Regions from separate parts of the Sporolactobacillus sp. KGMB 08714 genome, predicted to be linked through region 2. Evidence: riboswitches for the same ligand, from Rfam matches in the RefSeq annotation. Region 2 holds a riboswitch; each other region holds the start of a gene.
The links. A riboswitch is a leader RNA that binds a small molecule or an ion and turns the genes downstream of it on or off. The one in region 2 is predicted to bind cyclic di-GMP.

Region 1 (3,279 bases), on a different contig from region 2:
ATACCCTGTTCATGACAAAGGAGGAATGTGAAGATGAATGAAGAAGCCGGACAGTTTTATGATTATCGGGATGTAAACAGCAATTTGACCGGCAATTATCCGACAAACTATCCGATGGGAGAAAACACGGGCCATCATCATCCTCATGACCACAAACAGATAAAAGATTTGTGCGAAAAACACATTAATTATTATGTTATGGGCCATTTAAAAGACGGAAGAGTGATCGAAGGAATCATCCTCAGCGTCGATCATGAAGCAGTAACCATCCTGGTTGCCGAAAAAGACAATCACAAAAGGGAAGAGGAGGATACCAGACAGTTCGGGCGCTTTCCCGGATTCGCCCGTTTTTCTCCCTTTCGCGTTCCCTTTCCCCTTTTCGGGTTTCCATTCATTACACCTTTTTGGTTCCCGTTTTGGGTCTGAAAGAATTTATATTTGCCCGGAAAACCCGGGCTTTTTTTGTTATATTACACTTTCTGTACAGGCTTTCCGGGGATGTTCAGCAACCATGCGGCGGGATCATTGTATCCTTTCTCCGAAGGATGAGGCCGGGGCGGTTTGTCCGTCCCTGCAGGCTCCCCGGCATTGCCTCGTAACCATGCGGCAGATCCGTTTGTATCCTTTCTCCGAAGAATGAGACCGGGGCGGTTTGTCCATCTCTACAGGCTCCCCGGCATTGCCCCGCAACCGTGCGGCAGATCCGTTTGTATCCTTTCTCCGAAGAATGAGAACGGGGCGGTTTGTCCGTCCCTGCAATGCATAAAGAGCCATTCAGGCGGGCATTTTTGACTGTGCCGGCAGGAAGTTTCGGCATTCGGCGATGGTCCGGCCTCTCCTGTTATCATGAGCCGTATTTTCTTAGACAAATGGAGGCTGAATCGATCATCCGCCTGTAAATGGGCATTTAATCCGTTCCGCTTCCGTCCATCCGCTCATATACTGCATCAACATGTAAGAGAAGGAGGTGTCGCTAATGGGGGCTCCTGTTGCTGATGGATACGGATACGGCGGAGGTTACGGCAATGGATTCGCGCTGCTTATCGTTCTGTTTATTTTGTTAATTATTATCGGCGCTTCGTTCTGGTATTAATCCACGAACGCCGACAAATTCAAACCCATTTTCAGCCATTCACCTTCTTTTGGGCAAACAGGGCATCTCAGCATCGAAAAATCGATTGATGGGACGCCCTGTTCTATTTCATCAACATGGATCAATCAAAAATCCGCGCAATCAGCCGCTCCCTTCCTTCATCGCCGGATACCGTTTTTCAGTGCCATTCACCCGCATCCACGGATCTTTATCAGCCAGAAAATATATCGCTGTCCGGCCCGTTTTATGCGCTGCTTAGCGAAAACGGCCATTTTATATCAATCTTTTCTCATTCCTATAATTTCTGATAATTTCTGATGAAAATCAAAAATCCGACCGTCGGAAAGCCTGACGACGCTCCGGACATTGCAGGGAAAACAAAGTTCCTTGATATGTTCTTTTAAGCACTTTATCAATGTCCATTGTAAAAAGTGAACCTTCATTTTATTATAAACAAGTCATCACACGCTTCACTTACTTTATTCCAAGCATATTATCGGTATTGTTTCTTAACAAATTTGTAGGCAATTAGGCACATTTATCTAGGTCTTTAAGGTGCTAATATACCTATAGGGCAAATTTTACGAAAGTAAAAGACGCAAAGCCACGGACCTAAAGTAGTATTTTGCCAGGGCAGCCGGGCTGCCGGGAATTTTTCCTGCACAATCAACTGAATGCTCTTTTCTAATTTGCCTTACATTTAGAGAGAGGAAATTCAAGATTGAAAAAAACCGTTCTCATTGTCGATGACTCCCATTTTATGAGAAATTATTTAAAAAACATATTAAACAGCGACACTTTCCGTGTGATCGGTGAAGCCGCCAATGGCTGTGAAGCCGTTCGCCAATATATGAAAGTCCGTCCTGATGTTGTCTTAATGGATGTGACAATGCCGATCCTAACCGGAATTGAAGCCCTGAAGAAAATAATCGCATTCGACGCAAAAGCAAACGTTGTCATGTGTTCATCCATAGGAAGCCGCTTAGCGATCATACAAGCCATTAACATCGGCGCCAGAGATTTTATCGTTAAACCCTATCTTCACAATCTAAATAACGTTTTGGCAAATACGTTCAAATGAATAATTTTCATTCTGCGATAGCCCCATCCCCACGTGATTCTTCCGTCCTGCGGCGGGCTGCCAGCGTCCGCTTTCAGTGCGGTGAGAAGATGGAAGCCGCAGTGCGGTAAACATACCCTTCAGCAGCACTTAAAAAATCGGCAGGAAACAGTGCAAAGCCAACAGCTGCGTATATGCGTATCATCGAAACAGATTTCAGACCCGGCGCGTTCCGATGCCGGATCCTGCTTTTCAGCATGGCGGAATCGCAGCCGCCGATAGCATAGCTAATTTTAAGAGCAGATGAGCAGGGAGGATATGCCGCCCTGAATAGGCATAATAGTCATCAATAGTGTTTAAACAAAGCAGGTCAGACACCTATGGCGGCCGCCGATCATACAATAACTCTGTGTTAAAAATTCCGGAAATGGAGTCATGCTTATGGTAACGTCTTATATGGACTATACGTCCCCTGATGTCGAATACTTTTTCGACATTAATAGAAACAGACTTAATACACGTAACGCAGAGAATTTTATTAATCGTTTGGGCCGGGACAATCTTAACACGCTAGGCAACACATCGCTTCTTGACATTTATCTAAGCCGGGGACATGTGATTGAACCCCACTATCATCAAAATGCGTCGGAGCTTGTCTATTGCATCTCCGGATCGGCCATCGTGTCGTTGATTAATCCCTTTACCAATCAAGTCGCAAATATACCCATCGCTCCCGGTCAAGTTGCAAATATCCCGCAAGGCTGGTGGCACTGGGAAATTGCTTCGCAAAATAAAACCCATTTACTCGCTATTTTTGATGCTCCTTACCCGGAATATATATTCGGATCAGACCTTTTAACAAAGACCCCGATTGAAGTGCTCGCCCATACGTACTGCCTGGATCCTCATCTGCTTAAGCAGGCCCTGGCCCCTTTGCAGGGACCATCCATTGTTATCGGACCGACTGATGAATGTCTGCAGTCAAACATTTACGGCCCAAAAAAATCAAACTCACACCCGCTGCCGAAAGATCACAATATGCCGCAGAATCCATACGCTCAAGATTCAAGATACAGCTACTGAGCATTTTCCTTCTTCTGTGAACGGTCCACTTTCTCCCCCCACT
Region 2 (3,279 bases):
ATTGACGTCTGTCGTAATCAGGCCTTCTGTACTGCTGGATGTCGTCTGGGAAGTCCCGCCGGGAGCGGAGGGATCGGTCGAAGCCGATGAGCCGTCCTGTTTCTGTACGTAATCCCCGGACACATAGGCTGTCCCGTCTTTATAGATAATCTGAAGCCAGCTCCCGCTCGTCCCGACTACTTCCACTTCAGTCCCTTTGGACAGCGTGGCCAGTATCGTACTCCCGGTCGACGCCCCCGTCCTCACATTCAGAGCGTCCGTCGTCGTCCCCGTGTACAGCACTTTCGGCGTCGACGAAGAGCCCGAGCTCCCGGCCTTCTGCACATAGTCTGCGGATACGTACGCTGTCCCGCCTTTATAAACGATCTGCAGCCAGCTCCCGCTCGTCCCGACCACTTCTACCTCAGTCCCCTTGGACAGTGTGGCCAGCCTCGTACTGCTCGTCGATGCTCCTGTTCTCACATTCAGGTCGTCCGTCGTCGTCCCCGTGTACAGCACTTTCGCTGTCGAGGAGGAACTTGAACTCCCGGGCTTCTGCACATAGTCTGCAGATACGTACGCCGTCCCGTCCTTATAAACAATCTGCAGCCAGCTCCCGCTCGTCCCGACCACTTCTACCTTGGTCCCCTTGGACAGCGTGGCCAGCCTCGTACTGCTCGTCGATGCTCCTGTTCTCACATTCAGATCGTCCGTCGTCGTCCCCGTGTACAGCACTTTCGGCGTCGACGAAGAGCCCGAGCTCCCGGCCTTTTGTACGTAGTCCCCGGACACGTACGCCGTCCCGCCTTTATAAACGATCTGCAGCCAGCTCCCGCTCGTCCCGACTACTTCTACCTTGGTCCCCTTGGACAACGTGGCCAGCCTCGTACTGCTCGTCGATGCTCCTGTTCTCACATTCAGGTCATCCGTCGTCGTCCCCGTGTACAGCACTTTCGGCGTCGACGAAGAGCCCGAGCTCCCGGCCTTCTGCACATAGTCTGCGGATACGTACGCTGTCCCGCCTTTATAAACGATCTGCAGCCAGCTCCCGCTCGTCCCGACCACTTCTACCTCAGTCCCCTTGGACAGTGTGGCCAGCCTCGTACTGCTCGTCGATGCTCCTGTTCTCACATTCAGGTCATCCGTCGTCGTCCCCGTGTACAGCACTTTCGCTGTCGAGGAGGAACTTGAACTCCCGGGCTTCTGCACATAGTCTGCAGATACGTACGCCGTCCCGTCCTTATAAACAATCTGCAGCCAGCTCCCGCTCGTCCCGACCACTTCTACCTTGGTCCCCTTGGACAGCGTGGCCAGCCTCGTACTGCTCGTCGATGCTCCTGTTCTCACATTCAGGTCGTCCGTCGTCGTCCCCGTGTACAGCACTTTCGCTGTCGACGACGCCGAGGAAGTGCCGGCGTTTTTAACGTAGGCCGCAGATACGTAGGCTGATCCATTATTATATTTAATCTGCAGCCAGCCGTCCGCCGTTTTTCCGGTAACGGTCACCGTAGTGCCGCTCCGCAGAGTCGTCAGAATGGTCCCTGTCAGACTGGGCAGGAACCGGACGTTCAGGCTATCAGTGGTTGTGCCCTGATAAGCCGTAACGCTCTGTACTGCCTGTGACGGTGCCGCAGGCTGAGACACTTGTACAACATAAGCACTGTCAACGTACGCAACGCCGTTCTTGTATTGGATTTTCAGCCAATTGCCGTCCTCGCTTTTCCCCGCGATTCCGATGACATTAAATGTCTGTCCCTTATAGAACAGGCCGATCTTCGGCTGATCGGTCCCCGGCAGGCTGCGGACATTCAGATCATCCGTTGCCTGTCCTTCGTATGGCTGAAAAGATTCCTGAGCGGAAACCTGCGACGGTACTATACCGGCTGCTGCCGTCACCGCGGCCGCCGCTGCAAATGTGCCGATTACTGTCAAACCGCGATTTGGATTCAATGTGATCCACACCCCCACTGCAGCAAAAAATTAAAAATAGAATTTGTCATAATATGGAACTTGTTTTATAGGAAAAACTTAATAGATGAAATCCATTTCTATAGGACGAGGAGCATGCATAGTGCCGCTTTTCATCATCATTTATCAGGCCGGGCGGAATGATGCATGAAGATAGGCTGAAAAAGCAAAAAACGGAAATCCCCAAAAAGCAAAATAAAAACTCCCTCCATTTACGTTTCCGCTCAAACATGAGAAAAATACGGCAGTCCAGCCATCATAGCGAATCACGCCTTAGATCTGTGACTTTGCGCCACTGCTTTTCAGCAGCTTTGCCATTTAGAAAAGAGATTTGCAAACTAGCTGTATATTATTCAATATAAACCAGATTTTGGATGCCTGCAACATTACAGCCGTTTAAGCCCGCAACTTTCGAACCTTTATACGGCTTTTATACGTAAATAGGTCTCACTTTCATAGGAAATTATAAACACTGCTCATACTTATTATCGGATAACATTTAAAACATTTTAGACTTTCTTTAACAGCTTTTCATTTTTCCAATAAGGGCATTCTGCTCACTTGCAAAGGAAAATCCTTTATAAATCCGGGACAATTATCCCGCGTCTTGTTTCAGAGTTGGCCGGAACAGGCCCTGCTGAAAATGGCGACGCCGAGTCCGAAGAAGCAGCCGCCCGCCATAAAAAAATCGACGTCCAGCAAATTATAATCGCCGTTCGTCGATATTTTTTGATTTGAAACAAGTATTCCGTAAACTCCGTCTAAGCCGGGCAGGAGATTTCGATCACCCGGCCGGCTGCATGATGCCACTGACCATCGCGGATTAGCAGGAGGAATGATTTCCCAGATGCTGTCAAGGCCGGAACAGACATTCATCGGTTTCACTTAGTATAGGTGACCGCCTGACTTCCGAACTGTTCCCACGCCTCGACAAAATCTGATTTATCCGCCTTACTGCCGCCGCTGCTCATCTCGGGATCATTAAAATAGACATTATCTTTATCATAGCCCGTCACAAGAACCGAATGTTCCATAAAAGAGATGCGCATGTCTCCCTGCTGGGTGTGCCAGGTCTGCCAGTCTCCCTCAGGTACGGGCTGAAAATTTATGCTGACAATAACCCATACCGGAGTCCCTGAAGCAAGCCGCTGCTCAACCTGGTCCCATCCGTCTCCGCTTAGATCCATGACTCTTCCGCCCAGATATTGTCTTGCCAGATCCACTATCGGTCCGTGATAAACCGCCAATCCCGGGTCATCGGTATCACCATGATACATATTGCCGACAAAACCGATGTTCGGATTCCCCTGATAGCCTCCTGAAGAAAAAGGC
Region 3 (3,279 bases), on a different contig from region 2:
AAATCGACGGTTTCCTTGATAAGATTGATACACATCTGAATGATGTGGCAAACGCTCAGGCGGATGTCGGTGCAAAGCAAAACCGTGTCGATACGATCAGCAGCCAGCTCGATGCGCAGAACACAATGGCGACTCAGATCATGGCGACGAATGAGGATGCCGATTATGCGTCGGTCATCGTCAATCTGAATCAGCAGCAGAATGTTTATAACGCTTCGCTGGCGGTCGGCGCCAGGATCATCCAGCAATCGCTTGTCGACTTTTTGAAATAATATTGAATGGATCCGGCGCAGAGGGAATGGCTCTGTCGGACATGATAAGGAGAAGGGATTAAGGCGGATCATGAAAATCTTTACTAAGTATTTCGGCGAACAGGAAGTCGATGCGTCGGAAATTGTGACGTTTCCGGCGGGACTGCCCGGATTTTCCGATGAAAAACGTTTTATCTTCCAGCCTTTCGGTGAGGTTTTCTCCATTCTGCAGTCTATAGATCGTACAGAGATCGCTTTTGTCACGACGTCTCCGTTCCTTTTCTTTGACCGATACAGTGTGGATCTTCCGGATCATTTTGTCCGGCAGCTTGCCGTGCAGTCGAAGAGCGATGTGGCTGTCCGTGTTATTGTCAGTGTTCAAAAGCCTTTCTCCGAGTCGACGGCGAATTTGAGAGCACCGGTCATCATTAATACCCGGGACAGGGTCGGCAAACAATATATTCCGGAACGGTCTTCTTATTCACTGAGGGAGCGGCTGATGCCGAAAGCGGACACCCCAAAGAAAGGGGTATGAGGGGCATGTTGATACTGACACGCAAAAAGGGAGAGTCGATCCGGATCGGAGACATGATCGAGATAAAAATCGTTGCCGTTGACGGCGATCAGGTCAAACTCGGCATCAATGCTCCGCGGGAGATTGAAATCCACCGCCAGGAGATCTACGAGGCGATACAGAAAGAAAACAGCCAGGCTGCGGCCGGACAATTGCCTGAAGATGTGCTTCAGGCAATGAAGGGGATGAAAAAGGAGAAAAAGGATACATAAAATATGCCGTGGGCAGAGAACGGCGTCTCAGTTGTTTGAACGCTCTTTGAAAAGATTGCACGGCTCCTTTCGGATGCCCGATGGATGCAGGTAGAGCCGGATGCTTTGCAGAGCCCTTTATCCCGGATCAATAAGCGGGCCGGTAACGCGGTTTTGAGCTGTTTTCTGCCTCTTTGTGCGGGCCGAAGCGGCAAAGCCCATTTTTGACGATTGACCGGGAGATGCTGTGCGGGAAGCATCTGTTATTAATGGAACTCGTCTTTGGGAAATTATTTGAAAAATCTGATATAAAGTGAACGGAAACGGATCATTATGCCTGAAACTCAACGGTAAATCTTTGAAAATAAAGAATCGACAGCCAGCGGCCCGAAAGGCGGACAAACCAGCAAAATAAAAATTGAAGCGTATTCTCCCTTTTTCCCGTTCCGGCAGTCGATGCGATCCTTGCCGTTCCTTTACCCCGCATTCGGATAAGCAAAATGATAGAATCCGTTTGTGGGGTTTCATTCTGCCAATCAGGGAAAAAACTGTACCATTGATCTTTTTAACGCTAAAAAGACCGCCGGATCTGACAAAATGCTTCTTATATCGGAACAAAAATGAAAAACAGGTTTGACAGAAAATACACCCGAATAGGTAAAAAAGCATTGGAATGAATAACCATTTATGATATAACAAGGTCGTATTCATGTTAACTTTTGAAAAAAGGCACCCTTGTCGAAAGATAAGGTCGCAAAGCCGCGGGCCTAAAGCGAGGTTCGAGATCGCCAAGGCGGCCGGGCTGCCGAAAAAGTTGAGGCTTGAGAGGCTCGTCAACGTTCGGAGCAGTTTTTTTTGTTAAGAACTATAAAATTTTTCAAAGACTGGGCCAGAGCGGCCGGGCAAATTAAATTATCTTTGGGCCGGCCGGCTCATGGCCTGGTGAGAGGAGATGAGCCAAGGTGCAGCAGGAAAGCGGTTTTATAAAAGATGAGTTGTTTGAGCATCATTTTCAGCCGATCGTTGATCTGACTGATTGCACGGTCAGAGCTCATGAGGCGCTTTTTCGATCCCAATTTTTCGCAAGCCCCGAACAGGCTTTTCAGTTGGCAGTAAAAAAAGAGCAGCTTTACGAATTAGATTCGCGGTCTGTTCGCAAAGCCGTTGATACGTACTTAAAAGCAGGTTACTTTGAGAAAGGGAAAAAATTATTTATCAATGTATACCCATCTACCGTACTTAATAAAAGTTTTTTTTCCTTAATCGATCATATTATTGATCGTTTTCCCGGTTTAAGTCAATCCATTATTTTAGAATTTGTGGAAAATGAGAGAATCAGAGACTTTAATAAAATAGAAAACGCCGTCAAAGAGTTGAAGAAGTACGGATTGGGAATGGCCATAGACGATTTCGGCAAGGGCATTGACGATATCAACAGAACGATCGAGCTTGATGCGGACTACATCAAACTCGACAGATATTTCACCTCTCATTTGTTTACATCAAAAAGGAAACAAGCCTATGTTAAGTTTCTTGTCCAATATTGTTCTCAATTCAAATTGAAACCGATCCTTGAAGGAATAGAAACAGCCTGTGATATTGACGTTGCGCGATCGCTCGGCATTCGCTATGCTCAGGGCTACGCCCTCGGGAAACCGCAGCCACTTACCGGTATATCGTGAGGTGCTGACCGATGATTGTTTACGCGGCTGTCGCAGGCTTTATCGCTGCAGAAATCATCATGACAGCCATCGTCTATCTGATATTCCGTGCCCATTATCAGGGAGTCGTCGAACATGAGAGAAAAATCATCGTCGGATTAAAAAGGCAGTCGGCTGCGGTGCATCGGTATGATCACTTGAGGGTCGACAAGGGCGAAAGGAGGAAACATCACAGAATCCTGCTGGATCATGAAGGGTGTACCGTCCGGATTGTTGATTTCGGAGATCGTTCCCTGCAGGCTCTGAATAATAAGACAATCCATGCCGAGCTTATCGATATCAGCCTTGGCGGCCTCAAGTTTGCCTGCAGGCTTAACTTCCCGATTGTCGAGGACGTGCTGATCAACATTTCATTTCAGGCGGAAGATAAAACGCCGATTTATCTGGTCGGTACCGTGGTCAGAAAAGAAATAAAACATGAACGGAGGGAGATCTTTTACGGCGTGCAGTTCCGCAGCCTGACGGCAAGGGAGGAAACGGCGATCCAGAATTTCATCAATCAGAAGGAACTGGCCAAAAAGAAGCTCGGCTTGATGAATCCA

Region 1: it holds a riboswitch for cyclic di-GMP, as region 2 does, so the genes downstream of both, Q6A92_RS14975 (response regulator) here and Q6A92_RS16770 (SH3 domain-containing protein) in region 2, are expected to answer to the same signal.
Region 3: it holds a riboswitch for cyclic di-GMP, as region 2 does, so the genes downstream of both, Q6A92_RS19070 (EAL domain-containing protein) here and Q6A92_RS16770 (SH3 domain-containing protein) in region 2, are expected to answer to the same signal.

The regions. Positions count from the first base shown of each region.
Region 1 covers NZ_JAUUBW010000035.1:393-3,671, reverse strand. The annotation lists gene Q6A92_RS14985 (hypothetical protein) at 34-426, shown strand; gene Q6A92_RS14980 (YjcZ family sporulation protein) at 977-1,093, shown strand; cyclic di-GMP riboswitch class I at 1,657-1,743, shown strand; gene Q6A92_RS14975 (response regulator) at 1,815-2,174, shown strand; gene Q6A92_RS14970 (cupin domain-containing protein) at 2,595-3,236, shown strand.
Region 2 covers NZ_JAUUBW010000045.1:111,859-115,137, reverse strand. The annotation lists gene Q6A92_RS16770 (SH3 domain-containing protein) at 1-1,929, opposite strand, end outside; cyclic di-GMP riboswitch class I at 2,188-2,273, opposite strand; gene Q6A92_RS16765 (C39 family peptidase) at 2,829-3,279, opposite strand, start outside.
Region 3 covers NZ_JAUUBW010000073.1:64,016-67,294, forward strand. The annotation lists gene flgL (flagellar hook-associated protein FlgL) at 1-272, shown strand, start outside; gene fliW (flagellar assembly protein FliW) at 343-786, shown strand; gene csrA (carbon storage regulator CsrA) at 792-1,037, shown strand; cyclic di-GMP riboswitch class I at 1,735-1,826, shown strand; gene Q6A92_RS19070 (EAL domain-containing protein) at 1,979-2,698, shown strand; gene Q6A92_RS19075 (PilZ domain-containing protein) at 2,710-3,279, shown strand, end outside.